DNA from 3 places in the Paenibacillus sp. RC21 genome. Region 3 is predicted to be linked to each of the others. Evidence: riboswitches for the same ligand, from Rfam matches in the RefSeq annotation. Region 3 holds a riboswitch; each other region holds the start of a gene.
The links. A riboswitch is a leader RNA that binds a small molecule or an ion and turns the genes downstream of it on or off. The one in region 3 is predicted to bind thiamine pyrophosphate.

Region 1: another riboswitch for thiamine pyrophosphate. It lies ahead of ABIA61_RS19305 (ABC transporter substrate-binding protein); the one in region 3 lies ahead of thiC (phosphomethylpyrimidine synthase ThiC).
Region 2: another riboswitch for thiamine pyrophosphate. It lies ahead of ABIA61_RS05250 (thiamine phosphate synthase); the one in region 3 lies ahead of thiC (phosphomethylpyrimidine synthase ThiC).

Annotation. Positions count from the first base shown of each region.
Region 1 covers NZ_JBIYCS010000006.1:72,005-75,260, forward strand. The annotation lists gene ABIA61_RS19305 (ABC transporter substrate-binding protein) at 371-1,417, opposite strand; TPP riboswitch at 1,618-1,727, opposite strand; gene ABIA61_RS19310 (pyridoxamine 5'-phosphate oxidase family protein) at 1,993-2,427, shown strand; gene ABIA61_RS19315 (bifunctional 2',3'-cyclic-nucleotide 2'-phosphodiesterase/3'-nucleotidase) at 2,650-3,256, shown strand, end outside.
Region 2 covers NZ_JBIYCS010000002.1:21,971-25,226, reverse strand. The annotation lists gene ABIA61_RS05255 (ABC-F family ATP-binding cassette domain-containing protein) at 1-1,056, shown strand, start outside; TPP riboswitch at 1,145-1,253, shown strand; gene ABIA61_RS05250 (thiamine phosphate synthase) at 1,535-2,149, shown strand; gene thiO (glycine oxidase ThiO) at 2,214-3,256, shown strand, end outside.
Region 3 covers NZ_JBIYCS010000010.1:85,216-88,471, forward strand. The annotation lists gene ABIA61_RS23780 (alpha/beta hydrolase) at 1-558, opposite strand, end outside; gene ABIA61_RS23785 (IclR family transcriptional regulator) at 858-1,601, shown strand; TPP riboswitch at 1,709-1,821, shown strand; gene thiC (phosphomethylpyrimidine synthase ThiC) at 2,005-3,256, shown strand, end outside.

The DNA.
Region 1 (3,256 bases), on a different contig from region 3:
TTTTAGGGAAATATGGTGGTTTAAGGCGGGTGAGACCGCTCCGCGTTTCATTTGATCTTACGATCGCTGTTGCCGTGGGATTCATTGAATAAATTTAAAAGGTAAGAATCCCACGGCAAAGGCGAACGCTGCGCTTCTCCAGATTCAAATGAACCGCTGCGCTGCCAACCACCTTAAAACCATCATATTTTTGGGTTTTATTGGTGTGGCATTTTTACAAAAGCAAAATGAACATAAAAACGAAGTGGACGGAATGGTGCTGTACAAGCGTTAGCGGTCGCTTTAAAAGCCTTCCATAGGAAAGCTCGCTTCGGAAGCATCAACCGACTGCGTAGTGGCACAAAGGTACTTTCAAGTTCGATTTACAAGATTAACGCTTGGGCAGGAAGTCGTTTGTGAAGGCTTTATCGACTTCCAAAGGCTTGCTGAGCAGCTTGCGTTCGTACATCCAGTCGGAGTAGTTTTGCCATACTTCCGTTTTTTGTACGCCCCATTGGGCGGCATCGTCCTGATAACGCGGGCTTAGCCATTTTTGGCTGGCGAGTACCAGCTTTTTATCCAGTTCCGGAACCGCTTTGGTCAAGATGTCTGCGGCTTCTTCCGGGTGAGCGATGGTATATTCATAGCCTTGGGCGGTCGCGTCCATGAAGGCCTTGACCAGTTCGGGATCATTTTTAATGGTCTGTTCGTTGCTCACGATGACGGGTGTATAGTAATCCAGACTTTTGGAATAATCTTTTACATACAGCATATCCAGTGGTTCACCCCGTAGTTGGGCTTCAATCCCGGTCCATGCGTAGAAAATCCAGGCAAAGTCGATATCCCGCTTCACGGCTGTAAAATAATCGGCATTACCCATGTTGATGATCTTCACCTTGCTTACATCGCTCTTGTCTGCGTCCATGATGGATTTCATGACCGCTTCTTCTACGGGCGAACCCCAGCCGCCGTATTTTTTACCTTCAAAATCCTTCGGGCTCTTAATCCCGCGGTCAACCGGGGCTGCGAAGCCTGATGTATTATGCTGAATGACCGCAGCGATGGATACGAGCGGTACCCCTTGCGTACGAGCTTGTGTGACTCCCTCCTGATAACTGATACCAAAAGGTACAGCATTGGAAGCAACCATTTGATCGGCTCCGCCCGAACCGGGCTGAACGATCTGGACATTCAAGCCTGCTTTTTCGTAAAATCCTTTGTCCTTGGCGACATAGAGTCCCGTATGATTCGTATTTGGCGTCCAGTCGAGCACGACTTTAACATCCTTGAGTCCCTTGGTCGGGGAGGTCGCTTGGGTATTGGCGGCAGGAGCCGCGCCTTGTGGTGCAGAGGGGGAGCCTCCGCCGCAGGCGGTCAGAGTCAGGGTCATGAGCCACAGACTGATCAGCCCTAGGCTTAACATTTTCATGCGCTTCATCGTTGTGTTCTCTCCTTTTATTACCCGTAATCCGTCGGATCAGACAGCTTATGTTTCCCATTTTACAAAAATAACTTCTGCCGGACGCTATCTGTTCCAACAACATCATCTTCAACAAAAAAAGCGCCCCGATGTTCCGGGACGCTTGCGCTTGTATATACCAAAGTAAGGGATGGCCCGCCGTAATAAGAAAAAAGGGGCGCATCTTGCTTAAGCATTCCTACGCTGGCATTACCCAGATCAGGTTGTAAGGGTCAGTGTCTTGGGACACACTCTCAGCCGGCCGATTCCAGCACCCCTGGCATTGTATAGTCGAATGGGTTATTCAATTCGGGTTTACTACGACGATTATATGCCTAGAAGGCGGGTCTGTCCAGCATTGGGGAAGAAGTGACGGTTCATTTGCCGTACGTCAGGGTACACTTTTACTGTGAGCTTTGTTTTGAAAATGACCATGATCCCATCGGTTGATGTTGTTTTACAGAACTGCCGCAGGTATGGTTTGATGAGCTGGTGTTGGAACATGGCATGGGCATTCACAGGAATTCTAATTTGCGAAAAGGAGTTGTTGTACCGTGGGTAAAACGGAAACATTGGATCGCAGCCAACTGGAACAAGCCATTGTAAAGGCTTTGGATAACAACAAATTTTGCTCGTTGGGTACAGTAGAAGGCGGCAAGCCGAAGGTGCGCTATATGGCTCTTTTTAACGAAGGGCTGAACATTCATCTCGCGACAGATCGCAAAACACATAAGGTGGAAGAGCTGAAGGATAATCCAAACGCTTATCTGCTGCTGGGCTATGAGGTTGGCGGTACGAAGGAAGTCGTGGAGGTTGAGGCTACTGTCCGGGTAACGGCTGACGAGGGACTCCGCAAACAAGTGTGGAATGATTCGTTGAAGGAATGGTTTTCTGGCCCGGATGACCCCGATTATGTCATTCTGGATGTGAATTCGACTCGTATTGAGTATGTGGGTAAGCAAACCGGACGTCAGGTGTGGGAGAAATAGAATTGGATAGAATATGAGGAAACCAGCAATTCTCCGAGTTATTTGGGAGGTTTGCTGGTTTTTATGTTTGCGGAAAATTAATTATTTTTTCATAAATAAATGGAGTAAATGACTACTCTTTTGTCCGGCGTTGGATTAAAATAGGAATGGTGGGTTCAAAGCTTACATATATGTGCAAAAGTATGTGTATGAGGCCTACATCTTAATGAGGAGGGATATATTTTGATATTTCATAAAAAATGGTTTAGAGGGCTTACAGCAGCAGTCGTTGCCTGTAACATGCTGGTGTTTTCAGCCGCTCCGTCTTGGGCTGCCAGCGAATCCAAGGATAGCGGTACAGTGAATTTGCGGATCATGGAAACAACGGATATTCATGCGGCCTTGATGAATTACGATTACTATGCGGACAAGGAAACGAACGAATATGGCTTGATTAGCACAGCTGGACTGATCCAGCAGGCGCGCAGTGAAACGAGAAACAGCCTGTTGTTCGATAACGGCGACTTGTTGCAGGGCAATCCACTGGGTGATTATATGGCCAGAAGCAAAACCTTCGAGAAAGAAGGCGGTGTCCATCCGGTCTACAAGATGATGAACTTTATGGGCTATGATGCGGCTACGGTGGGGAACCACGAATTTAACTATGGTCTCGACTTTTTGGAAAGATCACTCAAGGGAGCTGATTTTCCTTACGTAAATGCGAACGTATATTACGATGATGGGGGCCAAGGGACTAAAAATTATTTTACCCCTTATCGGATTCTTGATAAAACGGTAACGGATGAGAAGGGGAAAGAGTATACGCTCAAAGTAGGCGTGATTGGCTTGG
Region 2 (3,256 bases), on a different contig from region 3:
CAACGGACGAAGGTCCTACTTGCCAAGCTGCTATTGGAAAAGCCGAATGTGTTGCTACTGGATGAGCCTACCAACTATTTGGATGTAGAGCATATTGAATGGCTTACACGTTATCTGAAGGATTATCCATATGCGTTTATTCTTATTTCTCATGATACTGAGTTTATGAATCAGGTCGTTAATGTCATCTATCATCTTGAATTTGCCAAGCTGACCCGTTATTCAGCCAACTATGAAAAGTTCCTTGAAATGGCAGACCTGAACAAAAGCCAGCATATTGAAGCTTATGAGAAGCAGCAGGATTTTATTAAGAAACAGGAAGATTTCATTCAACGCAATAAGGCGCGCGCCTCTACGTCAGGTCGAGCGAAGAGTCGTGAGAAGCAGCTTGATCGAATCGAGCGCATCGATAAACCGGAAGAAGCGGCTAAACCAACATTCCAATTTAAAGAAGCACGTGCGAGTGGGAAAACGGTGTTTGAGGGTATTGATTTTGAAATTGGCTACACCCATGTCCTGTTGCCTAAAATGTCCATGACGATTGAACGCGGCGATAAAATTGCGATTGTGGGCTACAATGGTGTCGGTAAATCGACATTGCTCAAAACCATTCTGGGAAAAATTCCGCCGATCAGCGGCAAGACCTATCAAGGGGATTTCTTGCAGCCAGCTTATTTTGAGCAAGAGGTACGAGCAGAGAAAGTTACACCGATTGAGGATGTGTGGAATGAATTCCCGCACTTGAACCAGCATGAAGTACGGGCGCATTTGGCGCGTTGCGGTTTGAAAAATGAGCATATCACCCGTCCGCTATCCGCGCTCAGTGGTGGTGAGCAGGCCAAAGTCCGCCTATGCAAACTGCTAATGCGGGAAAGCAATTGGGTGCTTTTCGATGAGCCTACCAATCACTTGGACATCAAAGCAAAGGATGAGTTGAAACGTGCCTTGAAGGAATACAAAGGAACGGTGCTGCTCGTATCTCACGAACCGGACTTTTATGAGGATTGGGTAACCAAAACGTGGAATGTGGAAGAATGGACAAGTAAAGTCAACTAAATATCCAGTTCTGTACCAAGCTTCACAAGAAGCAGGGTTTGCAGGATTAGGAAATTATGCTAAGCTATCTTTAGCTGATACAATAAAATAGTTACACTAGGGGAGCCGCCCATGCGGCTGAGACGGAATAAACGGATTTCGGACCCTTTGCACCTGATCTGGGTTATGCCAGCGTAGGGAAGTGAGCGCCGTACAAACGAGGTAACGAATTTATTACTTTGTTTGTATGTGGGACGATATACGTATACGGATATAATGATCCGTTTGGTTATTGGACGTACGTTAAACCACTTCCTTCGGGAAGTGGTTTTTTTGCGTTTTCGTTCTTGTTCATATATTCGTATTCATATACCGTACCCCTTCATTTTTTTGCTGGTAAACGTGGTTAGTCCATAACGTATAGCACGATATGAGACTGTAAAGATACAGGGTCAGCTTACAACCATTTAGTCCATTGTGAGGTGAGAATAAGATCGAATTGCACGTAATTACGATGGAAGGCGATTTTAGTGCACATGCACATACTGCCCAAGTGGCTGCTGCTATTCATCCGTATGTTCATTATGTACACGTGCGCTTGAAGCAGAAGGGCGCATCTGAATTGCTTGCTTTAACCCGCAGTATGGTGAATCGAGGAGTTCCTTTACAGCAAATTGCAGTAAATGACCGGGTGGATGTTGCTTTGCTTACCTCCGTTGGAGCTATCCAGCTACCGGCTAACGGATTACCTGTTGCAGCTGTCAAAAGCTTACTTTCAGAGGATATGCGCTGTGGGGTGTCGGTGCATTCCTTGGAGGAGGCACAGGCTGCCGAACGGGCAGGAGCGCATTATGTACTCTATGGCCATGTGTATGAGACTCACTGCAAGCCTGGTGTTACTCCGCGAGGTATAGCACAGCTTGAGCGCATATGCAGGCTGCTGAACATTCCTGTGATTGCTCTAGGCGGCATACAACCATGCCATATTCACGAGCTGTATACTGCGGGTGCAAGCGGAATTGCGGTGATGTCCGGCATCTGGGAGGCTGAGTCCCCCGTTGCGGCTGCGATGGCGTACAAGCGAATGGTGGATCGGGTAGTGCACAGCATGTAGTGGTGAAATGAAAGTAGGAGATCGCTGCAAGCAGAATCGTTAGTGGAGAGGAGAGATGGAACATATGCCAGAGATAAAAACAGAGGTACAAGCTATTGGACACGCTGAATGCTTGGTGATTGGTGGAGGTGTCATCGGTAGTTCCATTGCTTATCATGTGGCCAAGGAGGGTCGCAGTACGATATTGGTGGAACGATTCATTCCGGGCGGGGGAGCCTCAGGGGCTGCGGTTGGGATGCTGGCAGCAGAGAGTGAAGAATTCACCGACCCTGAATTGGCACAGTTCGCTCGCACAAGCCGGGATGCATTTCCCGAGCTGGTTCGTGACCTAGAGCGTTTGTCTGGTGTTTCGGTGGAATTCCGTACAGAAGGATTTGTGACTCCCTTCCGTTCGGAAGCAGAGGGGCAAAAACGCTGGAATGCGGCTATTGCGCAAGAGGTTGATCATCCTGTGTGGTGGGATGCCAGAGAATTGGCTCGCCGAATTCCAGGTTTGGATGGTCAAGTGATCGGGGCTATATACCGATCAAAGGAGACACAGATTTCTCCTGCCCAGCTTTGTCGTGCTTATACAGGGGCAGCTGTCGTACTGGGAGCAACAATATGCTCTGGTACACAGGCGGAGCAACTTGTAGTACAGCATGGGCGAGTTTGCGGCGTACAAACAGACAGTGGCTTTTTTTCCTGTGATCAGGTCATTATTGCTGGAGGCTTGGATAGTATGAGACTGCTGGAGCAGGTCGGTTTTGAATATCCGCTTTATCCGGTCAAGGGTGAGGCTGTTTCAGTCTCCTTGAAGGAACATCCGTTGGAATATACCCTTTACGCCGATGATATTTACTTAGTGCCCAAGCGGAACAACGAGCTTTGGATTGGAGCGACGAGTCTGCCGCATCAGTTTGACAAAGAGGTGAGCATTGGAAGCCTGGAGGGGCTGCTGGCCCGTGCTTCTGCCTGGTTGCCTCGCGTCCGTGAAGCTTCTTTTATATGCACTTGGGCGGGCTTGCGTCCGCAGGCAGTGGCGGGGCGTCCTTGTATTGGGCCTGTTCCCGGCGTAGAAGGAGTATATGCCGCGGTCGGGCATTACCGGAACGGTGTGTTGCTGAG
Region 3 (3,256 bases):
CGAGAAGCCCCATACGATAATCTCCGAGGAACCGCGTTGCTTCGCAAGCTGGATCGCCCCGAGAAGCTGCTGGGATTCCGCTTTGCCTCCGGTTGCGACGGCTTTGCTATTTTGTGATGCGAATCCGTAATCGAACATGACAACGTTAAAATTCAAACGGTGGGCATAATGCGCCAGATCATACATCGGAATCCAGCTTTCTTCGCGGTTGGCCCCATAACCGTGGCTGAAAATAATCGTTTTCTTCGATTGATCCGCCGGGATATACCAGCCCTGCACCATCCGGCTGCCGTCCTTGGCGGGGAAGCTGACATCCTCGTAGGGCATTCCTTTGGCCTGCATCGGGTTCGAGTACAGTGGCGCGACGGTTGGATTCGTCAGTACCCATGCGATATAGGCGTGCAGGGTAATAAAGCAAAACAATAGAAAAAATACGACCGACAGCAGCAAGGCAATAACGACATGCTTGATTCGCAGCAGCCGGGGGTTGATCAGTGGGGTGGACGGCTCATGGACAGCATGCTGTAGCTGAGAGCTGCGCTGGGATGTCGAAATCATGTAAGAGCCTCCTTATATAAAAATGAACTCCGTTTCATAGAATTCTAGGTACAATTCCACTTGAAAATGATAGTTTATGTCCGTATAGATACCTATTATCGTATGATGCGTGTTATCCAAAGTCAACGGCTGAACCGGAAAAGTAAAAATGATGCAAAGATTTGTCGATGTTTGTTCTCGTTCTGTAATATGGCTGTCACAAAAACATTGGTTTACAGTAGCCGCGACTATTCTATATAATTTATGTAACCATGTTTCATGGTGTGAAACGAATATGGAACAAAGAGGAGCGGTTCACAATGGAAGACCGTAAATTAACGGTTCGCGCCGTGGAGCGTGCGCTTGATATACTGATGTGTTTTACTGGAGATTCCGATCTGGGTCTAACAGAGATTGCTTCCAAAATTGGTTTACATAAAAGTACCGTTCATCGGCTGCTGACCACGCTGGAGGATCGGGGCTTTGTCGTTCGGAATCCCGCAACGGAAAAATACCGGCTCGGCATCCGGATATGGGAGCTATCCACCCATCTGTCGCAAAGCGACGAGCCGGCGATTCTATTACAGCCAGCGATGGAAGGATTGCGTGACCGTCTGGGCGAAACGGTCAGCCTATACCTGCGCGATGGCAGTATGCGTATCCGCATTCAGGCCGTGCAGAGCAATCAGGCGATCCGCCGCGTTGCGCCAGTGGGTGCAAGCATGCCGCTGGCTGTAGGAGCCTCCAGCAAGGTGCTGGCGGCCTTTATGCCGCAGCAGGAGCTGGAAGCCCTGCTAAGCGGGGATGAATGGCCGCCCTCGGTAGACCCGGAGGTCTATAAGGCTCAATTGCAGGATATTCGTGAGAAGGGCTATGCGACCAGCTATGAGGAGCGGGAGCCGGGCGCTGCTGCTGTGGCTGCGCCTATCGTGAATCGGAAGGGACAGGTCGCTGCGGCCTTGTCTGTATCCGGTCCGGTCAGCCGACTAGCGCCCGAGACGCTGCATGATTTTGCACCGATTTTGATCGAGGCGGCAAAGGAAATGGGGCTTATGCTTCCATAATCTTTGGAAAAAGGGACCAGAGAAGGGTTGCCAAAGCCGTAAATTTGAAGTAATCTGATGGGGATGGCGGGTTGTCAGTTATAGCCGCCTCATGCGAATAGAATTATCACAGTTACTGGGGGAGCCTGTAATGCCGGGCTGAGATGGAATCGCACTAGATTTCGGACCCTTTGCACCTGATCTGGATCATACCAGCGTAGGGAAGTAATCGGCCATTGAAATGTATACGTAGCCGCTGTCTATGGCAATGCATCGGAGTATGATTCCGCGTGCGTAGCCGTCTGCATAGCTGTTTCGTTAGATTAGCCGGTTCCCTGGGGAACCGGCTTTTTTGCATAGATCAGCCAGCCTGGGGATGGTTCCGGATCGGTGTGTCATTTCATCGAAACGGGAGGAATGGACAATGAAACCGACAGAAACAGAAGGAACAGCAGGGAACGCAGTGGATGAACAGACAGGAGGGGTGAAGCCCTTTCCGGGGAGCCGCAAGGTATATATTCAAGGCTCGCGGCCGGACATTGCCGTACCGGAGCGTGAAATCGCCCTGCATCCCACACATACGCCACAGGGCACGGAGCATCATGAGCCGTTACGTGTGTACGATACGAGCGGTCCCATGACCGACGAAGCCTATCAGGTCGATATCCGTCAGGGCTTGCCTCCATTACGGCGGGCTTGGGCACTGGAACGGGGCGATGTGGAGGCTTACGAGGGGCGTGCCGTCAAGCCAGAGGATAACGGGTTGAAGCCCGGCTCCAAACGGGAGACGGCTGAATTTCCCGGCGTAACCAACCGTCCGCTCCGTGCGCGGCAAGGGCGTAGTGTAACGCAAATGCATTATGCGCGGCAAGGGATCATTACGCCCGAAATGGAATTTGCATCCATCCGCGAAGGGGTGGAACCTGAGTTTGTTCGACAGGAGTTGGCGGCTGGACGAGCTATTTTGCCTTCAAATATCAACCACCCGGAAAGTGAGCCGATGGTGATTGGGCGTCATTTTCACGTGAAGATTAATGCGAACATTGGTAATTCTGCGGTTACGTCCTCCATCGAGGAGGAAGTGGAGAAAATGACCTGGGCTGTACGCTGGGGCTCGGATACGGTCATGGACCTGTCCACAGGCCGTAACATCCATACGACACGTGAATGGATCATCCGTAACTCCCCTGTGCCGATTGGGACTGTACCACTGTATCAGGCGCTTGAAAAGGTGAACGGCGAAGCCGAGGCGCTAACGTGGGAGCTGTATCGTGACACGCTGATTGAGCAGGCGGAGCAGGGCGTGGACTATTTCACCATTCATGCGGGCGTGCTGCTGCGGTATATTCCGATGACGGCAAGTAGAATGACAGGAATTGTGTCCCGTGGAGGGTCGATTATGGCGGCATGGTGCCTTGCGCACCATCAGGAGAACTTTTTGTACACGCATTTTGAGGAAATATGCGAAATCATGAAAGCCTACGATGTGGCCTTTTCCCTCGGGGATGGTCTGCGTCCGGGTAGTATCTATGATGCGAATGATGAGGCACAGTTTGCTGAGCTGGATACGTTGGGTGAGTTAACGCAAATTGCCTGGAGGCACGACGTTCAGGTCATGATTGAAGGACCGGGACATGTCCCGATGCACAAAATCAAGGAGAATGTGGAACTGCAAA